2 regions of the Thioalkalivibrio sp. HL-Eb18 genome follow, and region 2 is predicted to be linked to the other one. Evidence: predicted binding sites of a transcription regulator. Region 2 holds the regulator's gene; the other holds the start of a gene.
What was found. Region 2 encodes sigma-54, which starts transcription at its own class of promoters, with help from an activator protein. Its sites were predicted from a motif close to TGGCANGNTNCNTGCTT; they were not measured.
Positions count from the first base shown of each region.

Region 1: glnL (nitrogen regulation protein NR(II)) is a predicted target of sigma-54. The motif match lies at 5,264-5,280, and genes of this name have one in related genera.

Region 1 is NZ_KB822962.1:195,226-206,087, forward strand. It holds gene polA (DNA polymerase I) at 1-2,346, opposite strand, end outside; gene F813_RS0103645 (TIGR00730 family Rossman fold protein) at 2,465-3,190, shown strand; gene F813_RS0103650 (DUF2782 domain-containing protein) at 3,193-3,591, shown strand; gene F813_RS0103655 (hypothetical protein) at 3,591-4,427, shown strand; gene F813_RS0103660 (DUF4124 domain-containing protein) at 4,462-5,115, shown strand; gene glnL (nitrogen regulation protein NR(II)) at 5,292-6,389, shown strand; gene ntrC (nitrogen regulation protein NR(I)) at 6,389-7,825, shown strand; gene F813_RS0103675 (dihydroorotate dehydrogenase) at 7,832-8,824, opposite strand; gene F813_RS0103680 (tRNA (cytidine(34)-2'-O)-methyltransferase) at 8,823-9,287, shown strand; gene F813_RS0103685 (dienelactone hydrolase family protein) at 9,405-10,277, shown strand; gene F813_RS0103690 (6-phosphofructokinase) at 10,514-10,862, shown strand, end outside.
Region 2 is NZ_KB822966.1:49,868-60,729, forward strand. It holds gene F813_RS0106780 (AEC family transporter) at 1-464, shown strand, start outside; gene F813_RS0106785 (calcium/sodium antiporter) at 557-1,534, shown strand; gene F813_RS0106790 (KpsF/GutQ family sugar-phosphate isomerase) at 1,531-2,508, shown strand; gene kdsC (3-deoxy-manno-octulosonate-8-phosphatase KdsC) at 2,508-3,047, shown strand; gene lptC (LPS export ABC transporter periplasmic protein LptC) at 3,044-3,631, shown strand; gene lptA (lipopolysaccharide transport periplasmic protein LptA) at 3,624-4,148, shown strand; gene lptB (LPS export ABC transporter ATP-binding protein) at 4,199-4,927, shown strand; gene F813_RS0106815 (RNA polymerase factor sigma-54) at 5,001-6,494, shown strand; gene hpf (ribosome hibernation-promoting factor, HPF/YfiA family) at 6,497-6,835, shown strand; gene F813_RS0106825 (PTS sugar transporter subunit IIA) at 6,840-7,310, shown strand; gene hprK (HPr(Ser) kinase/phosphatase) at 7,378-8,409, shown strand; gene rapZ (RNase adapter RapZ) at 8,410-9,294, shown strand; gene F813_RS0106840 (PTS sugar transporter subunit IIA) at 9,299-9,724, shown strand; gene F813_RS0106845 (HPr family phosphocarrier protein) at 9,696-9,965, shown strand; gene hisC (histidinol-phosphate transaminase) at 10,016-10,862, opposite strand, start outside.

The DNA of each region.
Region 1 (10,862 bases), on a different contig from region 2:
GCGTTCCATATAGTCGTGTACCCCGGGATAGCGGCTGAAGTAGCGATCGATGTACTCGCGCGCCTCGCCCTGCTCGATGCCGAGGTTGCGCGCCAGCCCCCAGGCGGACATGCCGTAGATCAGGCCGAAATTGATCGCCTTGGCCGCGCGGCGCTGCTCGCCGGAGACCTGCTCCGGGTCCAGCCCGAAGACCTCGGCGGCGGTTGCGCGGTGGATGTCCTGGCCCTCGGCGAAGGCCTTGAGCAGGCCCGCGTCCTGCGACAGGTGGGCCATGATGCGCAGTTCGATCTGCGAATAATCCGCCGCCAGCAGCTGGTGGCCCTCATCCGCAATGAACGCGCGGCGGATGCGCCGGCCGGCCTCGGTGCGCACCGGGATGTTCTGCAGGTTTGGCTCCGACGACGACAGCCGCCCGGTGGCCGCCCCCGCCTGGTGATAGGAGGTGTGCACCCGCCCGGTCTCCGGGTGGATGCGCCGGGGAAGGGTCTCGGTGTAGGTGCTGCGCAGCTTGGACAGGCCGCGGTGCTCGAGGATCAGGCGCGGCAGGGCGTAGTCGTCCGCCATCTGCTCCAGCACGTCCTCGGCGGTGGAGGGCTGACCCTTGGGGGTGCGCCGCAGCACGGGCAGGCCCAGGCGCTCGAACAGGATCTCCTGGATCTGCTTGGGCGACCCGAGGTTGAACTCGCCGCCGGCCTCTTCGAAGGCCTCGCGCTCGATGCGCTCCATCTCGGCCAGCAGCTCCTGGCTCTGTTCGCCGAGCAGGTCCGGGTCCACCTTCACGCCGACGCGCTCGATATCCGCCAGCACCGGGACCAGCGGCATCTCGATCTCGCGGTAGACAAACGCGGGGCCTGTGGCCTCCTGCAGGCGTGGCTGGAACACCGCATCCAACTGCAGGCAGATGTCGGCATCCTCGCCGGCGTAATCGGTGGCGATGCCGATATCCACCTCGGCGAACGGGATCTGCTTCGCCCCCTTGCCGGCCACGTCCTCGTAATGCGTGGTCTTGTAGTCCAGGTGGCGTTCGGCCAGGGAGTCGAGGTCGTGGCGGTTGGCGCCGGCGTCCAGGCAGAACGACTCCAGCAGGGTGTCGTCGACGATGCCGCGCAGGGTGATGCCGTGATTACCCAGCACGTTGCGGTCGTACTTCAGGTGATGCCCCAGCTTGCCGTGGCGCTCCGACTCCAGCCACGGCTTCAGGCGTTCGAGCGTCTCCGCGCGCGGCAGTTGCGGATCGGCATCCGGTCCGGTGTGGGCCAGCGGCAGGTAGTACGCGGTGCCCGGCTCGAAGGCGAAGGACATGCCGACGATCTCGGCGCGCATGGCATCCAGGCTGGTGGTCTCGGTATCGAAGGCGACGCGCTCGGCCTGGTCCAGGCGTTCCAGCAGCTCGGCCAGTTCGGCCGCCTCGCGCAGCGTCCGGTAGTCGCCCTTCGCCTGCGACGGGCCCGGATTGCCCCCGTTGTCAGGGTTGTCGCCGGCGGCCCCGGCCTCGCCGCCCTCCAGTTCCGCGCGCCAGCGGGTGAAGCCGTAGCGCCGCACCATCTCCAGCAGGCGCTCATGGTCCGGTTCCTGGATGGCGAGGTCGTCGGGGCCGACGTCCAGCTCGACATCGCGCTTGACCGTGATCAGTTCGCGCGAGGTGGGCAGGCGCTCGGCTGCGGCGCGCAGGTTCTCGCCGATCTTGCCGCCGATGTCGTCGGCCTGTTCCAGGATGGTGTCGAGGTCGCCGTACTTCGCGATCCACTTGGCTGCGGTCTTCGGGCCGACCTTGTCCACGCCCGGGATGTTGTCGACGCTGTCGCCCATCAGTGCGAGGTAGTCGACGATCTGCTCCGGGGTCACGCCGAACTTCTCCTGCACGCCCTCGCGGTCCAGCGTGACCCCGCTCATGGTGTTGACCAGCGTGATGCGGTCATTCACCAGTTGCGCGAGATCCTTGTCGCCGGTGGAGATCACCACGTCGTGCCCGGCGCGGGCCGACTGGTCGGCGAGCGTCGCAATCACGTCGTCGGCCTCCACGCCCTCGACGCACAAAAGCGGCAGGCCCATCGCCCGCACCAGTTCGTGCAACGGTTCGATCTGGGCCGCGAGCTCTTCCGGCATCGGCGGGCGGGTGGCCTTGTATTCCGGATAGATGTCGTCGCGGAAGGTCTTGCCCTTGGCGTCGAACACCACCGCCATGTGCTCCGGGCCGTAGTCCGCGCGCAGCTTGCGCAGCATGTTCGCCACACCAATCATCGCCCCGGTCGGGGCGCCATCCGGCGCGGTCAGCGGCGGCAAGGCATGGAAGGCCCGGAACAGATACGACGAGCCGTCGACCAGGACAAGGGGGGCTTGTGACATCAATGCGGCATCCGTTCGGAAGGTGCGCGCCATTCTACAGCCCCGTCTCAGGCCGCGACCATTTGTACCGACCCGGGGCGGCCGTTACGCTTGGCCTTCGACACGAGGAACCCGCCGCATGAACGACCGCGAACGCGCCGAACACCCCGGCCTGCGCCCGATTGACGACTCCGCCCTGACCCGCGAAAGCTGGAAGATCTTCCAGATCATGGCGGAGTTCGTGGAGGGCTTCGAGCGCCTGGCGCATATCAAGCCATCTGTGAGCATCTTTGGCTCCGCGCGCTTCCCGCCGGGGCATCCGCATTACCTGCTGGCCGAAGAGGTCGCCCGTCAGTTGTCGGATGCCGGCTTCGCGGTGGTCAGTGGCGGTGGCCCGGGCATCATGGAGGCGGCCAACAAGGGCGCCTTCGCCGGGCGCTCGCCCAGCATCGGCCTGAATATCCAGCTCCCCCACGAACAAAGCGCCAACCCCTATCAGGACATCGGCCTTGGGTTTCGCCACTTTTTCTCGCGCAAGGTGATGTTCGTGAAGTACGCGTCCGCCTATGTGGTCCTGCCGGGCGGTTTTGGCACGCTGGACGAACTGGCGGAGATCCTGACGCTGGTGCAGACCGGCAAGACCCGGCGCATCCCGATCGTGCTGGTCGGCTCCGAGTTCTGGAAGGGGCTGCTGCACTGGTTCGAGGACACTCTTGTGTCCGAAGGCACCATCGACGCCGAGGACCTGCAGCTATACTCGTTGGTGGATGCCCCGGAAGACGTGGTGGACGTGATCTTCGAGCACTACGAGGCGCGCAGCTTCGAGCCTTCCGCGGAAGAAAAGAAACGCATGATGGAGCTGTGAGCATGGCCGCTAAACCCACCCGTTACCCCGCCGCCATCCTGGCCGGTCTGTTCCTCGCGCCGGCCCTGGCCTTTGCCCAGCAGGAGCGCGAGTGGGACGATGCTCCGCCGCCGCCCGAGATGCCGGACGAGGCGGAGGTCGACCCCGCACCACCGGTGCTGGACGAGCGCGCCCGCGAGCAGCGCGGACTGGAAGAGGCCGACATCGTGATCATCGAGCGCGATGGTGAGACCCGGCGCGAGTACCGCGTGGGCGGGCAGCTCGTGATGGTCGAGGTGACACCCGCAGTCGGTCCTTCCTACTACCTGATCGACAGCACCGGTGACGGCCTGCTCGATCGCCGCCAGCGCGAGCTGGAACCCGATTTCGTACCGCCGTCTTGGGTGATTTTCCAATGGTGATGAACGAACACGACCTCCAGGCCTGTGCCGAGGCCTGCGGGATGAGCATCGAGTTTCGCGAGGGCGAGGCCTTGCTGGCGGGTCAGCCCGTGCAGTGCCTGCGTCTTCCGGCGGATGCCGCCTCCGGTATCGAAGCGGCCCTGAAGGGTGCGGGCATCAGCCCGCTGGTCACGGCCGATGCCGACGGGGCGCGGATTCTTTTGCTGGATCGAGGCCAGGCATTGCGCGAATCCCTGTCGGCCGAGGGCCCCGGAAGCCTCGAGGCCCTGGGTGAGCGGGCCGCGAGCTGGCAGGCCCTGCACCCGGCGGGTGCGATGCCGGAGGCCACGGGCTATCGCCGCGGCGTACTGCAGCAGCTACTGCGTGAACGCGCCGACTCCCTGGGCCAGACGCTGTCGGCCGGCGAGCGCGAGATGCTGGATGCCGAGCTTCACCACCAGAGCCTCTATCGTTTCGAGGATCTGCCGCTGGCCGGGAGCTATTGGCACTCGGTGCGGGTTTACCCCGATGGGGCGGGGCTCGCGGATCTGGTGATGCCCCCGGCGCCGGTGCCCGCTTTCTGGCAGCTCGCGCGCATCGCGCTGGCGCTCGCAGTGGACGAGGCGGGCGAGATCCGTGGCGATGCGTACCGCGCGTTGCTGGCGGGATACCATGCCAAACGCCCGTTGGCCGCGATCGAGCGCGGGGCCGCACCGACGTTGCTGCGTCTGGCGGCGCTGGAGGACTGGATCGCCCGGCGCGAATCGGGTGCGGCGGGCGAGTCCGAGCGGGAGCGGCTTGTTGCGCTGCAGGGGCACGCCGCCCGTGTGCAGAGCATGTGGGTGCGCGCCGCGTAGGTGGCGCTGGGGTCTCGACCCAAGGAGATCGACGATGAACAAGGTCTGGGTGCTGTTACTAATCGCGTTTTGTCTCCCGGCGCTGGCCCAGGCCGAGATCTATCGCTGGACCGATGATCAGGGCAATGTGCACTTTGGTGACCGCCCGCCAGAGGGTCGCGCCAGCGAGTCGGTCAATGTGCGCGAGCCCATGCGCGGGGTGCCGCTTGAGGGTGCCCGCGAGATCCTCGAACGCCCGGTACGGCCCCAGCAGGAGGAGGCCGGTGCCAGCGGCTACGAGCGCATCGCAATTACGCAACCCGAGGACGGTTCCGGCGTGCGCGCCAATGACGGCAATGTCACCGCCGAGATCGCGCTGGAACCGGCGCTGGACGCCGAGGCCGGACACCGCATCGTCTGGCTGCTGAACGGCGAGGAGGCGGGTGACAGCACCGACCGCAGCATTACCTTCGAGGGGCTCAACCGCGGTGAATACAGCCTCCAGGCGCGGGTAGAGGACGACGCCGGGCAGGAGGTCGTCAGCAGCGACACCATCCAGTTCAACGTGCTGCGCATCGCGATTCCGCGGGAACAGCAGCAGCAACAGCGCCCACAGCAGTTCCCCGAGGGTGGGGCCCCGCAGGCCCCTCGGGCCCCACAAGCCCCGCGCGCACCCCAGCCCCAGGTCCCGCAGATCCCGCAGAACTAGCCGGTCGCACCAACTCCGTGCGTATACCGCCCCATTATAGTGCCTTTTTTGCACTATAATGGGGCGGAGCTTTGCGATTGCCATCATGCCAAACGCGCCTGGGCGCTTTCTGGCCCGAGGATGATCCACCCCGTGCGGTGCCCCTGTTTGGCGCGATTCCTGCTTGAGGCCCGTTGATGAACAATCCTGTCGCCAAGCCCGCCCCAGCTCCATGGCCCTGGTGGGATGACCTGTCTACTGCCGTGCTGGTGACGGATGGCGAGCTGCGCCTGGTGAGCCTGAACAGTGCGGCCGAAGTCCTGCTGGGGCTCAGCCGCGAGCGTATCGTTGGCCACGGACTGGGGCAGTGGCTCAGGCTCGACCGCAGCCTGTCGAATCGGCTGCGGTCGGTGTTGTCGCTCGATCAGCCGATCACCCTGCGCGCCCGACAGATGGAGCCCCTGCGCGCCGAGCCGTTCCTCGCGGACATCACCATCACGCCCCTGCGCGGTGAAGATAGTCGAGCGTCACAGCTCTTGTTTGAACTCAACGCCATCGATCGCCACGAACGGATCAGTCGCGAGGAACAGCTGCAGAAGCAGCAGGCCATCACACGTGCGGTGACCCGCGGGCTGGCCCACGAGATCAAGAACCCGCTCGGTGGCCTGCGCGGCGCGGCGCAGCTGTTGGCCAGCGAACTGGATGACGACGGGCTGAAGGAATATACCGGCATCATCATTCGCGAGGCGGACCGGCTGCGCAGCCTGGTGGATCGCATGCTCGGGCCGAACAACCTGCCCCGCCTCGAGGCCGTAAACCTCCACGAGGTGCTGGAGCACGTGCGCGGCCTGGTGAGTGTGCAGTTGCCGTTGGGTCTGAAGATCCGCGGTGACTACGACCCGAGCATCCCTGAGGTGCAGGCCGACCGCGACATGCTGGTGCAGGCCATCCTGAATCTGGTGCAGAACGCGGTGCAGGCATTGAGCGAGGGCGGCGAGATCACGCTCGTCTCGCGCGTCCTGCGCCAGTACACCATTTCTGGCCACCGCCACCGACTGGTGGCGCGCCTGAGCGTGCGCGACAACGGCCCGGGCATCCCGGAGGAGATCCGTGAGCGCATCTTCTTCCCGATGGTCACCGGCCGCGCCGCCGGCACCGGGCTGGGCCTGCCGATCGCCCAGAGCCTGATCCAGTTGCACAACGGGCTCATCGAATGCCGTTCACGACCGGGCAGTACCTCGTTCGACATCCTGCTGCCGATCGAACCCCAAAATGCCAAGGAGGCCGGCAACTGATGGACCCCATCGTCTGGATCATTGATGACGACGACTCGATCCGCTGGGTGCTGGACCGCGCCCTGCAGCGTGCCGGTATCCAGGTGCGCGGATTCGAGACGGCCGACGCGGCCTGGGCTGCGCTGGAGACCGACGAGGCCCCGGATACGGTGGTGGCCGACATCCGCATGCCGGGGCTGAACGGCCTCGATTTTCTCGCCCGGATGCAGACCCGCCCGGATCCTCCACCGGTCATCATCATGACGGCGTTTTCGGATCTCGAAAGCGCGGTCGGGGCCTACCAGACCGGGGCCTTCGAGTATCTGCCCAAGCCGTTCGATGTCGACGACGCCGTGGCCCTGGTCCAGCGTGCACTCGAGGCGCGTGCGACCGCACAACAAAACGCCGAGGGTGGCACCAGGATCGAGGACACCCCCATCATTGGCGAGGCGCCGGCGATGCAGGAGATGTTCCGCGCGATCGGGCGCCTGTCGCGCAGCAACATCACCGTGCTGATCAACGGCGAGTCCGGCACCGGCAAGGAGCTGGTCGCGCGGGCCTTGCACCAGCACAGCCCGAGGGCCGATCGACCATTGATCGCGCTGAACACCGCCGCGATTCCGAAGGACCTGCTGGAGAGTGAGCTGTTTGGCCATGAACGTGGTGCCTTCACCGGTGCCAGCCAGAGCCGCAAGGGCCGCTTCGAACAGGCCGATGGCGGCACGTTGTTCCTCGACGAGATCGGCGACATGCCGTTCGACCTGCAGACGCGTCTGCTGCGGGTGCTGGCGGACGGAACCTTCTATCGTGTCGGTGGGCACACCCCGATCCGCGTCGATGTCCGTATCATCGCCGCCACCCACCAGGACCTCGAGGAGCGCGTGCGCGCCGGGCTGTTCCGCGAGGATCTGTTCCATCGCCTGAACGTGATCCGCATCCATGTACCGTCACTGCGCGAGCGCCCGGAGGATATCCCGCTGCTGGTGCAGCACTTCATGGCCGAGGTGGCGCGTGAATTGGGCGTGGAGGCAAAGACCATGCGGCCGGAGGTGGTGCGCGAGCTGCAGCGCTTGCCCTGGCCGGGCAATGTGCGCCAGCTGGAGAACACCTGTCGCTGGTTGACGGTCATGGCATCGGGGCGCGAGGTGCATCTGGATGACCTGCCGACCGAGCTGCATCAAGAGGCCCCGCCCATGGAGGCCCATGGGGGCCTGCCGGACGCGCAGATGGCCACGCCGCGGGACTGGACCAGCGAGCTGGCCCAGGTGGCCCGGCAGCACTGGCAACAAGGTGAGCGTGATCTGCTCGGGCGGGTCCTGCCACAACTGGAGCGCACGGTCATCCGCGAGGCGCTGAATGTGACCGGTGGGCACCGTCAGCAGGCCGCCGCCCTGCTGGGCTGGGGCCGCAACACCTTGACCCGCAAGATTCAGGAACTGGGCATCGACGACGAGTAGGGCGGGTCAGGTCGTCGGGTCTTCCGGGGCCGGGGCGGCGCAGGCGGAGATCGCGCTGTTGAGCTGCAGGCTCCCGGTCAGCTCGCTGACCTGCTGGATGCCGTGGCGATCCATGTAGTCGCGGATGCCGTCCAGGATCTTCGGCAGGCACAGCGGATCGTAGAACAGCCCGGTCCCGACACCCACGGTGCTGGCGCCGGCGATCAGGAATTCCAGGGCGTCGCGCGCGGTCAGCACGCCGCCCTGGCCGATGATCGGGATGTTGTGCGGCGCGGCCACCTGATAGACCTGCTGCACCTTCAGCAGCGCAATCGGCTTGATCGCCGGGCCGGAGAGTCCGCCCTGGTTGTTACCGATCACCGCACGGCGGCTTTCCACGTCGACGGCCATCCCCATCAGGGTATTGATGACCGCAAAGCCGTCGGTCCCGGCGTCGATGCAACGGCGGGCGTTTTCGGCAATGTTGGTCTGGTTGGGCGAGAGCTTGGTGATCAGCGGCTTGGAGGTCACCGAACGGCAGGCCTCGACCACGCGCGCGGACATCTCCGGGTCGTTGCCGAAGGCCACGCCGCCCTCTTTCACGTTGGGACAGGAGATATTGATCTCGATGGCATCGATCGGCGAGTCGTCGAAACGCCGGGTGACCTCGATGTACTCCTCGATCGTGGAGCCGGAGACGTTGGCGAAAAAGCGCGTCTCCTCGAAATCGAGCGCGGGCAGGATCTCGTCCACCACCCGGTCGACGCCCGGGTTCTGCAGCCCGATTGCGTTCAGCATGCCGTCCGGGGTCTCGTAGACGCGGTGCGGCGGATTACCCAGTCGCGCCTGGCCGGTGGTCCCCTTCAGGCAGATCGCACCCGCGTCGCGATTGGAGAACCCCGCGACCCGGGTGTATTCCTCGCCAAAGCCGACGCAGCCGGACAGCAGCACCAGGGGCGTGTTCAAATGCAGCCCGCAGAAATCAACGGCCAGCCGCGGATCGGTGCGCGAATCACTCATGCTTCACATCGTCCTTTATGAACCGGAAATCCCGCCGAACACGGGCAATATTATTCGTCTGGCGGCCAACACCGGGGCGGCGCTGCACCTGATCCATCCGCTCGGCTTCGAGCTGGACAGCGCCCGGGCGCGCCGCGCCGGGCTCGACTATCACGAGCTGGCCCGGGTGCAAGAGTATGACAGCCTCGACCAGTGGCGGGAATCGACCCGGCCGCAACGCGTGCTCGCCCTGACCACGCGCGGGCAGGCCCGTTACGATCAGGCTGGGTTCCAGTCCGGTGATGCGCTGTTGTTTGGCCCGGAGACCCGCGGCCTGCCCCAAGCGGTACTCGACGCACTGCCTCCCGAACAGCGACTGCGTCTGCCCATGCAGCCCGACAGCCGCAGCCTGAATCTCTCCAACGCGGTGGCGGTGGTGGTCTACGAGGCCTGGCGCCAGCTCGGTTTTCCGGACGGGATCTAGCGGCTGATGCGCTGGGCATGACGCCGTGCTTTGCTCTAAGCTCGAAGGCGTGGCTCACGGCTGCGGGACCCCCGGTTGGGCCGTCCACGCGGCTTCAGGAAAAGGGGTTCGGGATTCATGTTTTCTGCTTTGCGATCGTTCTGCCTGCTGGCCACCGCCAGCCTCCTCGTCGCGCCGCTCGCCGCGGACGAACCCACCGGTTCCGACAACTGGTGGTGGGATGACGACTGGTGGGAGGACGGCGTGCTGTATTCGGACCTCGAGAATCACGAGGTCGAGATCGAGCGATTCGAGTATGAGCGCGACGGCGTGGACATCCCGGCGCTGGTCGCGCGCCCCGCCGATGGCGAGGCCTATCCCGCGATCCTCTGGGCCCATGGCCGGCGCGGGCTGGACGATCTGGCGATCCTGCACGTGAAGCGTCTGGCCGCGCGCGGCTTCGTGGTGATGGCGCCGGACCTGTACACCGGCCGCTTCATGGAGACGCATCCGCTGGATCATGACTACGAACTGGAGGGCGACCTGAACCAGGGGCTGGATGTCCTGCTCGAGCGCGACGACATCGTCGGCGACCGGGCCTGCCTGGTTTCCATCACGCGCGGGGGCTACAAGACGCTGAAGGTCGCCGTGACCTACGAGCGCCAGGTCGAGGACGTCGCCTGCTGGGCCGGTTACTACCCGCACCTGCAGGACCCGAACCTCGGCGAGCCGCACCAGGTGTATCGCTACGCCAACGAGGTCAATCAGCTCGAGATCCCGATGATGATCCTGATCGGCGAGGACGAGCAGTATCAGCGCCACCGGACCGCGAAGATGGCGGCGGACGGCCTGGAGAGCCGCGGCGGTGATGTGACCTGGATCGAATATCCAGGCGTTGGCCGCGGCTTCGATTTTCGCAACGGCGGCAACCGCACCTTCGCCGACGATCTGGCCTCGCGTGACGCGATGATCCGGGTCACGCGCTTTGTGAACCAGCATTTGCGCGACTGAGTTCCCCCGACTTCCTCCCCTGGCCTGCGAGCCGGTACCCCCGACCCATCGGGTTGGTGGTGCCGTTGCACCCGTGGGTCCTCCCCAGTCAATAAGTCTTTGATAATACAATTAAACGTTTCCGTGCGTAGAGTGCGGAATTTGCTATCTTCGGGCCTTATGTCACTGAGATGCCCGGTCGTTGCGCGGCCGATTCACGGTTGGAACGTACTTAAAGTCGCAGAAGGAGGACGAAGATGGCCAAGGTTCTGATCGCCCAGGGTGGAGGCCCGACGGCGGTAATCAATCAATCCATGGTGGGCGCGGTGCTCGAAGCCCGGAAATTTACCGATGTCGAGCTCGTCTACGGGGCCTTCCACGGGGTGCGCGGGATCATCGACGAGGAATTCCTGGACCTGACCCAGGAGACCACCCATAACCTGGAGATGGTCGCACGGACGCCCTCCTCGGCACTGGGATCCACGCGGGACAAGCCGGACCTCGACTACTGCAAGGAGATCTTCAAGGTCCTGAAGGCCCACGGGATCACCTACTTCTTCTATATCGGCGGCAACGACTCCTCCGACACGGTACGGATCGTCAGCG
Region 2 (10,862 bases):
CGCTAAGGGGGCTGGTAGCGGTTCCCTCCATCTGGGCGGCACTGGTCGGGGTTGGGCTGAACCTGGCCGGGGTACCGCTGATCGACTGGCTGGACGCCTTTCTGGGCTTCCTCTCTAATTCGGTGGCCCCGCTGATGCTGTTCTCGCTGGGGCTTGCGCTGGTGTTCAACCGCTTTCGCGGGCGGGATGCCCGCCCCCTGGTGATGGTGACGGTGATCCAGCTCGTGCTCGCCCCCGCCTTTGCGCTGACCCTGGTGCTGTGGACGGGCCTGGAGGGCGTGCCCGGGGTGGGCTCGGTGCTCGAGGCCGCCATGCCGGCGATGGTCCTGGGGCTCGTGTTCTGCGATCGCTTCCGGCTGGATACGGGGCTGTACGCGGCGGCGGTGACCCTGACAACCGCGTTGTCGTTGCTGACGCTGCCATTGTGGTTTGCCCTTGCCGGGCAGGTGGTCCCGGGCGGCTGATCCGGGGCGCGGGCCGCCACCGGCAATCGGTTACAATCCGCGAGTGAGACATCCGGCTCAATCCACTTCCGGCATTCGCTAGGGAAACACTCATGGTGCTCCCCGTCATCGCCGTGATCGGCGGTCTGATCCTGCTGACCTGGAGTGCCGACCGCTTCGTGTTTGGTGCCTCGGCATTCGCGCGCAGCGTGGGGGTGAGTGCCCTGCTGGTCGGGCTGACGATCGTGGCCTTCGGGACCTCGGCCCCGGAGGTCGTCGTCTCCATCCTGGCGAGCCTGCAGGGCAACCCGGGCCTCGCGGTGGGTAACGCGATCGGTTCGAATATCGCGAACATCGGACTGGTGCTGGCGGCAGCGGCGCTGGTGGCGCCGCTTGCGATCGGGCGTGGGCTGGTGCGCCGCGAGCTGCCGATCCTGATGGGGGTGACGCTCGCGGTCCTGTTTCTGCTGCTCGACGGCGAGTTGGGCCGCCTGGAAGGCGGGATCCTGATAGCGGGGTTGCTACTAGTGACCGCCTGGGTGATTCACATTGCACGGCGCGCGCAGGCACTGGACCCGGCCGAGGCGCCTGAAGAGGTGCGTGGCATGGTTGAAGCCATCCCGGCGGTCACTTCTGCCGGTCACGCCCTCGCTTGGCTGGGTCTTGGTCTGGTGCTGCTGATCGCCAGCAGCCAGCTGGTGGTCTGGGGTGCGGTCGGGATCGCGGAGCAGCTGGGTATCAGTGATCTGGTGATCGGCCTGACCATCGTGGCGATCGGGACCAGTCTGCCGGAACTGGCGACTTCAGTGGTCGCAGCCTTTCGCCGCGAGGCGGGACTGGCGATCGGCAACGTGATCGGTTCCAATCTGTTCAACCTGCTGGCCGTGCTGGCGGTTCCCGCGCTGATCGCGCCGCTGGCGATCGAACGCGAGGTGTTGCTACGCGACTATCCGGTCATGCTGGGCATGACCGCCGCGCTGTTCGTTTTTGCCCTGGCGCGTGGCGCCGAGCTGCGGCGCTGGCAGGGAGCGCTTCTGCTCGCGGTGTTCGCGGGCTACCTTGTCTATCTCGGAATCACGGCGACTGCATGAATTTCAATCCCGAAACCACCCGCAACCTGGCCCTGGCGGTCCTGAACAACGAGGCGGACGCCGTGCGCCGGTTGACCGAACGCGTGGACGAGGCCTTCCTCGAGGCCTGCCGTCACATCCTTGAATGCCGGGGACGTGTCGTGGTGACCGGTATGGGCAAGTCCGGTCACATCGGCTCCAAACTGGCCGCCACGCTCGCCTCTACCGGCACCCCGGCGTTTTTCGTCCACCCCGGCGAGGCCAGCCACGGCGACCTCGGCATGATCACTCGCGATGACGTGGTAATTGCCCTGTCCAACTCCGGCGAGACCGACGAACTGCTGACCATCCTGCCGCTGATCCGGCGGCTGGACGTGCCGCTGATCGCGCTGACCGGTAACCCCGGCTCGCGCCTGGGACAGGATGCGACCGTGCATCTGGATGTCTCGGTCGAACGCGAAGCCTGCCCGCTGGGCCTGGCCCCGACCTCCAGCACCACGGCCGCGCTGGCCATGAGTGATGCCCTGGCGATCGCGGTGCTGGATGCGCGCGGGTTTACCGCCGACGATTTTGCTCGTTCGCATCCCGGTGGCCGGCTGGGGCGGCGGCTGCTGGTTCATGTCGCGGACATCATGCACACCAATGATGCGATCCCGCGCGTGGGTCCGGAGGCCCCGCTGAAGGACGCCCTGTTCGAGATTACGCGCAAGGGGCTGGGGCTGGTGATCGTCGCCGATCCCGATGCGCACCTGCTTGGTGTGTTTACCGATGGCGACCTCCGGCGCACCCTGGACCGTGGTGAAAGCCTGGAGGCGCTGACCATCGGCCAGGTGATGACGCAAGGCGGACATGCGGCCCGTCCCCAGTGGCTGGCCGTCGAGGCGCTGGAGACAATGGAGAGCAAGCGGATCAATGCCCTTCCGGTGGTCGATGACGACCAGCGGCTGGTCGGGGTGCTGAACATGCACGACCTGCTGCGCGCGGGGGTGGTTTGATGGACCGTTACGACGAGCCCCTGCACAGCCGCCAGGCGGCAGTGCGTCTGCTGATCCTGGATGTCGATGGGGTGCTGACCGATGGCAGCCTGTTCATGGGGGATGCCGGTGAGCAATACAAGGCCTTTCATTCGCGCGACGGGCACGGCATCCGCCTGGCACTGGACGGGGGGCTGGAGGTCGCGATCCTGACCGGGCGCACCTCCGGCGTGGTCGAGCACCGCATGCGGGATCTGGGCGTGCAGCATCTGGTGCAGGGGCGGCGCGACAAGGGCGCCGCACTGCACGAGTTGCTGGAGCAGACCGGGCATGCGCCCGACGAGGCCGCCTTCGTGGGCGACGACATCGTCGATCTGCCGGCGATGCGCCGTGTGGGGCTGGGCATCGCCGTGGCGGATTCCCACCCGCTGGTATTGCAGCATGCCCACTGGGTCACGCAGGCCCCCGGCGGGCGCGGCGCGGTACGCGAGGTCTGCGAGGGCCTGCTGGCGGCCCAGGGGCGGCTGGAGGCCCTGTTCGCGGAGTACATCGACGGATGAAGTGGGTGGCCGGACTGGCGGCGCTGATCCTGGTGCCGATGGCGGCGCTGATCCTGGTGCCGATGGCGGCGCTGGTGGCCGGCGCTGGCGCCAGCGAGCATGAACCCGAGGGCGAGGTGACGCTGGAGATCGAGGGCTTCACACTGCACGCGACCGGCGAGGACGGCGAGCTGAGCCACCGCTTGCGCGGGACGCGGTTGCGCGAGTTTGGTCGCGACGGGCCGCAACTGATTGACAATCCCGATCTGGATATCTTTGACGCTGGCGGCATCGAATGGCACTGGACCGCGCCAGAGGCGCTGCACCGGCCTATGGACGAGATCCTGGACCTGATCGGCCCCACGCGGGGGGTGCAGCCCGAGCGTGACGAGCGCGTGCGCACGGTCATCGAGTCCTCCGATGTGACGGTGGCGACCGATACCATGATTGCCACCTCCGATTCGCTCTCGACGCTTGATCAACCCGGTCTTTTTCAGCGGGGTACGGGTCTGCGCGTGGACTCGCGAGGGGATACCATAGAGCTGTTCCATGACGTGTACACGCTCTACAGCGAGTCGGGCGAGGAGGAAGCCGCTAATGACTGAACGTGGTGGGTCGTCGCTCGCCCGGGCCGGGTGGCCCGTGCTGATGAGCAGTGTCTTGCTGTTGCTGGCCGTGCCGGTTATCGCCCAGCAACAGTCCCTGCCGGTGGAGATTACCGCGGATCACGCGGAGATGGACGAGCGCCGGGGCCTGGGTACCTATACCGGCGATGTGGTGGTGATCCGCGGGGACATGACGCTGGAGGCGGACAAGGTCTATGTGCGCAGTCGTGACCGGCGCCCCTACGAGATGGAGGCCCACGGCGAGCCCGCGCGGCTGGAATCCCCGGACCCGGAAACAGGCGAGATGCGCATCGCCACCGCGCTGCGCATCGATTACCTGCTGAACGAGGACCGGGTGATCCTGACCGACCAGGCGCATGTGGTCACGGCCGCCGAGGAGGCGCGCGGCAAGCGCATCGTCTACGACCTGGAGACGGACGTGATCGAGGCCGAGCGTGGCGAGACCGATGACGAGCGTGTACGCATCACGATTCAGCCCCGCGAAGACGACGAATGACCGAGCTCGACACCAGCGCGCCCGCAGTGGCCGGTGGCGACCCCCCGCCGATGGCCGGCTATCTGACCGGACGCGAGCTGACCAAGCGCTATGGCAAGCGTACGGTGCTGGATCGTGTCGACGTTGATCTGGCACCAGGGGAGGTCGTGGGCCTGCTGGGCCCGAACGGCGCAGGCAAGACCACCTGTTTCTACAGCCTGGTCGGCCTGATCCGGCCCAATCGCGGCCGTATCACGCTGGGTGACCGGGACATCACCCGGGCCCCGATCCATTCACGGGCCCGGGCCGGGCTGGGCTACCTGCCGCAGGAGGCCTCGATCTTCCGGCGGCTGAGCGTGTGGGACAATCTGCAGGCGGTGCTGGAGCTGCGGCCGGAGCTTGATCGCCACGAACGTCGCCGCATCGGCGATGCCCTGATCGAGGAATTTCAGCTGGAGACGGTGCGCCACAGCCCGGGGATTGCCCTGTCCGGGGGCGAGCGCCGCCGTGCCGAGATCGCGCGGGCACTGGCCGGTGACCCGCGCTTTATCTGCCTGGACGAGCCGTTCGCCGGCGTGGACCCGATTTCCGTGGGCGATATCCAGGCGGTGATTGGGCATCTGGCCCAGCGCGGGATCGGCGTGCTGATTTCCGACCACAACGTGCGCGAGACCCTCGGAATCTGCGACAGAGCCTATATTCTTAGTGAGGGCCGCATCCTGAGCGTGGGGACCCCGCAGGAACTGCTGGATGATCCCCAGGTGCGCCGGGTGTATCTCGGCGAAAACTTTCGGCTGTGAGTACTTCCTTTGGGCATGTCTCGACGAGTCCTTTTAAGATGATCTTAATGGTCACGATGGACCTCAAACCGCGATGCTGAAGCCCGGGCTCAATCTGCAGCTGGGGCAGACGCTAACGATGACCCCGCAGCTGCAGCAGGCGATCCGCCTGCTGCAGCTTTCCACGCTGGAGTTGCAGGCGGAGATCCAGCAGGCGCTGGAAAGCAACCCCATGCTCGAGCAGGTGGAGGACGAGGGCGAGGAGGCCCCGCCCGAGCGCCCGGAGGAAGGGGGTGAACGGGTCGACGGGGATCGCATGCAGTCCGACACGGCCGGCGATGACGTGATCCCCGAGGAGTTGAGTACCGACAGCCGCTGGGACGACATCTACGAGCCCGCCCCGAGCCCGCGCGGCCTGGATGATCGCGATCCGCTCGAGAATACCTCCGACGGCGAGGACGAGGGGCTGCAGGATCACCTGCTCTGGCAGCTGCATCTGAGCCACCTGACTCCACGCGACCAGCGCATCGGCGCGGCGCTGATCGACGCGATCAGCCCGGACGGCTATCTGGACGGCGACCTCGAGGCGCTGGCAGAGATGATCAGCCAGGGCGAGGACGAACCAGTGGGGGTCGACGAGGTCGAGGCGGTGCTGCACTGGATTCAGCAGTGCGACCCGCTGGGCGTCGGTGCGCGGGACCTGCGCGAGTGCCTGGAGATCCAGCTGCGCCATCTGGCGCCGGATGCCCCGGCACGCGATGCGGCCCGAGCCATCCTGGAAAACGGCATGGAGAGCCTGGCCAAGCGGGACTACCGGGCCCTGCAGCGCCAGTCCGGGGTACGCGACCCGGACGAGCTGGCGCGGGCGCTGGACTTGATCCGCACCCTGAACCCGCGGCCCGGTGCCCAGATCAGCGAGTCCACTTCGGAATACGTCGTGCCGGATGTCTATGTCCGCCATGACCGCGATGGCTGGCGTGTGGACCTGAATCCGGAGATTGCCCCGCGCATTCGCATCAACGATCTCTATGCGGGCATGGTGCGGCAGGTCTCCGATGCCCGCGACAGCGCGTTTATGCGCGATCAGCTGCAGGAGGCGCGCTGGTTCCTGAAGAGCCTGCACAGCCGCAACGACACCCTGCTGCGGGTGGCCCAAGCCATCGTCGAACGCCAGCAGGGGTTTCTGGAGCATGGTGAGGTCGCGATGCAGCCGTTGATCCTGCGCGATATCGCCGAGGCCCTGGAGATGCACGAGTCGACCATCTCGCGGGTGACCACACAGAAATACATGCACACCCCGCGTGGGGTATTCGAGTTCAAGTACTTCTTTTCCAGTCATGTCGGGACGGCCGACGGCGGCGAATGCTCGGCGACCGCGATCCGTGCCATGATTCGGGAATTGATTGGTGGCGAGACCCCGAACAAGCCACTGAGTGATGCAAAACTGGCCCAGATCCTGTCGGATCGGGGCATTAATGTGGCCCGACGCACCGTGGCCAAGTACCGCGAGGCCATGCACATACCGTCTTCCAGCGAACGCCGGCAGATGGCGAGCATGCCCAGCGGAACCAAGCAGAAAGGAGCCTGACCATGCAGATCAACCTGACCGGCCATCACGTCGATATCACCGACGCCCTGCGCGACTACGTGAACGAAAAGTTCGCCAAGCTGGAGCGCCACTTCGACAAAGTGATCGACGTGCATGTGGTGCTGACCCACGAGAAAAACCAGAACCTGAACAACAAGGCGGAGGCCAATCTCCAGGTCAGCGGCAATCACATCCACGCCGAAGCCAGTCACGAGGATATGTATGCGGCGATCGATGGGCTGATCGACAAGGTGGATCGCCAGCTGATCAAGCACAAGGAAAAGGTCAAGGACCATCACCGCGCCGAGGGCGCCCAGCGCAACCGCGAACAGGCCCTGTAACGCAATGACCATTGCCGAGCTGATCACCCGCGACCGTATCCGGCTGGAGCCCGAGTGTTCCAGCCAGAAACGGGCGCTCGAGACCCTGGCCGAGTTGCTGGCCGTCGGCGGCGAGGAGTCCGCCGGCCCGGCCAGCGGGGCCATCTTCGAGGCCCTGTCTGCCCGCGAGAAGCTTGGCTCCACTGGTCTGGGGCATGGCGTGGCCATCCCGCATGGGCGCCTGGCCGAGCTTGATGCCCCCCGTGTCGCGGTCCTGCGGCTGGACCAAGGGGTCGACTTCGACGCCATGGATCACGAGCCGGTGGATATCCTGATCGCGCTGCTGGTCCCCGAGGCGGCCACCAGTGCGCACCTGGATCTCCTGGCGCAACTGGCCCGTGGTCTCTCGCAGCCCGACAATATTGCGGCGCTCCGCCGCGCCGGCGATGCCGACGGCCTGGAGCGTGAACTGACCCGGGCCTTCGGCGACGCTTGAGCATGGCTCTCCCGGCAGCGCTTCCCCGATTACGACACCCCGCGCCAGCGATGCCGGAGACTCGTGCATGAACGAGGCACTGGGAGAGGGCGGCATCGCGCGCGACATCACCGTCGAATCCCTGATCCAGGCGATGGGCAACCGCCTCGACCTGCGCTACGTCCACGGCGAGCAGGTCGCCCCCGACCGCAACCTGGTGGGCGGTGATGGCGACGACCTGCCGTTGGCCGGGCACCTCAACCTGATTCGGCCGAACCGCATCCAGGTCATCGGTGATTTCGAGGCGCGCTATATCGCGCGGCTGAGCGACGAACAGCGCGAGCAGTTGATCCTGGAGATGGCCCGCACCGGCACGACCGCGGTGATCTTCGCCGAGGACACCTGTCCGTTCTCGGAGATGCCGGACGTCCCCGAGGAGCAGCTGCCGCTGATCCTGTGCTCCTCGACCAGCAGCCACGAGATTATCTCCCTGCTGCGCTACTTCCTGCAGCAGCGGCTGGCCCACTTCGAAGTCCGCCATGGCGTGTTCATGGAGATCCTCGGGATCGGCGTGCTGATTAGCGGGGCGTCCAGCGTCGGCAAGAGCGAGGTGGCGCTGGAGCTGATCTCGCGCGGGCACCGGCTGATTGCCGACGATGCGCCGGAGTTCGCCCGTATCGCCCCGGATATCGTGCGTGGGCACTGCCCGGCCCTGCTGCAGGACCTGCTCGAGGTCCGGGGGCTGGGCGTGCTGAACGTCCGCGCGATGTACGGGGACTCCGCGATCAAGGGCGGCAAATACCTGCGGCTGATCATCGACTTGCGTGATCACAACGAGCCCTCGCCGGTGCCGGACGACCGCCTGAACGGCCGCCGCGGGGAGATCGACATCCTCGGGCTGCGCATCCCGCTGATCAGCCTGCCGGTCGCGCCGGGGCGCAACATCGCCGTGATGATCGAGGCGGCGGTACGCAACCACATGCTGCACATGCAGGGCTACGTTGCCGGGGACGACCTGCGCGCGCGCCAGCGCCGGCAGATGAGCGGTGAGCCCGAGGAGCCGCCCTACCATCGTGCGATCCCCGCCACCACGGTCCCCAACCCGGACCCGGAGGGCTGAATGCGACTGTTGCTGGTCAGTGGTCTGTCGGGTTCCGGCAAGACGGTCGCCCTGCACACCCTGGAGGACGCCGGCTATTTCTGCGTCGACAATCTGCCCCTGCCGCTGCTGCCCGGACTGATCGAACAGGTCCGCAGTGGTGACTACGACGCGGACGAAGACCGGCATCTGGCAGTCGGGGTGGATGTCCGCAGCGGGCTGGCGGCGCTGGAGGGCTTTGCCGACCTGCTGCGCGAACTCAGGGGCAAGGGGCTGCAGGTCGAGGTGATGTTCCTGCAGGCCTCCAGCGAGGTTCTGCTGCGCCGTTACCACCTGACACGCCGGCGACACCCGTTGGCGCGCGACGGCGTCCCGCTGGTCGATGCGATCGAGCGCGAGCGCGACTGGCTCGGGCATGTCGCGGCCGAGGCCGATCTGACCGTTGATACCTCCCGGTTGTCCATGCACGACCTCGCGCGCACCCTGCGCGACCGTGTCGGGCTGCTGGGCGAGGAGCGCCTGTCGCTGCTGTTTCAGTCATTCGGGTTCAAGCACGGGGCACCGCTGGACTCCGACTTCGTGTTCGACGTGCGCTGCCTGCCCAACCCGCACTACGAGCGCGATCTCGCGCCCTTGACCGGACGCGACGCCGCGGTTTGCGAGTTTCTCGCGGGCCACGCCGAGGTCGAAGAGATGTACGACGGGATCCAGGGATTCCTCGAGCAATGGGTTCCGCGTATTCGTCAGGATCACCGCAGCTATGTGACCGTATCGATCGGATGTACCGGCGGTCGCCACCGTTCGGTTTATCTCGTGGAGCGGCTGGCGGCTGCCTGGCGCGGGCGCGAACATGTTACTGTTAGCACCCGTCACCGCGAGCTATCCCTGCCCCTCGAATCGGAGTGAGTCCATGGGCGTTGGTCTGATCCTGATCACGCATCAAAACCTCGGCGACACCCTGCTGCAAACGGCCCGCAGCATGCTGGGCGACCTGCCCGAGGATTGCGAGTCCATGGCGATGTCGCAGAATGACGACCCCGACGAGGTGCTGGCGCGGGCGCGGGCGCGCCTCGGAGAGCTGGATTCCGGCTCCGGTGTGCTCATTCTGACCGACATGTTCGGTTCTACCCCCTCTAATGTGGCCAGCCGCGTGGCGCGGGGGGCGAACGCTCGCGTCATCGCCGGGATCAACCTGCCGATGCTGATCCGTGTGCTGAACTACCGCCATCTGCCACTGACGGAACTGGTCAACAAGGCCCTGTCCGGCGGGCACGATGGCATCCTTCTTTGTGACCAGGAGTGTTCGGATGCCGCAGCGCGAAGTCCCCATCGTTAATCGTCTGGGGATGCATGCGCGTGCGGCGGCCAAGTTTGTGAGTCTGGCCAGTCAGTACGCGTCCGATGTGACCGTCTCCCGGAACGCCCAGGAAGTGAACGGCAAGAGCATCATGGGGGTGATGATGCTGGCGGCGGCGCAGGGCTCCGAGGTCACCATTACCACCGACGGCGAGGATGCCGAAGAGGCCCTCGACGCCCTCACCGAACTCGTCGCCAACCGCTTCGGCGAGGACGCCTAGCCCCCTCCATCCTCCACGCCTGTTCGAGGCCCAGCCTCGGGAATCAGGCTTCAGCCGGATAGGGCGTTGCGCAGGGCCGCAAGGAATGCGTCGTTTTCGTCGGGGCGGCCGACGGTGACGCGCAGGCAGTCGGCGAGCAGGGGATGGGCCCGCCCGACATCCTTGATCAGGATCCCGGCGTCGCGCAGGGCCGCGAAGCTCGCATGCCCCTGTCCCTCGCGCACTCGAAAGAGGATGAAATTCGCCTGGCTCGGGAACACGTGTTCGACGCCGTCGTTTGCCGCGAGTGCGTCGGACAAACGCCCGCGTTCCTCGATGATGCCGCGTGCCTGATCATCCAGTGCCTCGCGGTGGTCCAGGGCGAAGGCGACCGAGCGCTGGGTCAGTGTGTTGATGTTGTACGGCAGGCGCAGCCGGTCCAGCGCATCGATCCAGCCCGCGGAGGCGGCAAGATAGCCCAGCCGCGCGCCGGCCAGCCCCAGCTTCGATACCGTGCGCATCACCATCAGTCCGTCGTGCTGGCCGACCTCCGGCAGAAAGCTGTGGGCGGCGAACGGGGCATAGGCCTCGTCGACCACGGTGACGCCGGGGTTGGCCTCGACGATCGCCTGCACCGCGGCCGCGTCGTCCAGGGTCCCGGTCGGGTTGTTCGGGTAGGCCAGGAAGACGACCGCCGGGTTGTGCTCGGACAGGGCGGCATGCATCGCGTCGAGGTCCAGGGTGAAATCGCGGTTCAGCGGGACGCCGATGAACGGCACGCCCATTGCCCGGGCCAGCACGCCGTACATCACGAAGGTCGGCTCGGGCGCGAGGACCGGACGGCCGGAGGCGGCGACCGCCATAATCAGGATCTGGATCAGCTCGTCGGAGCCGTTGCCGAACAGCAGTCCGGCCGCT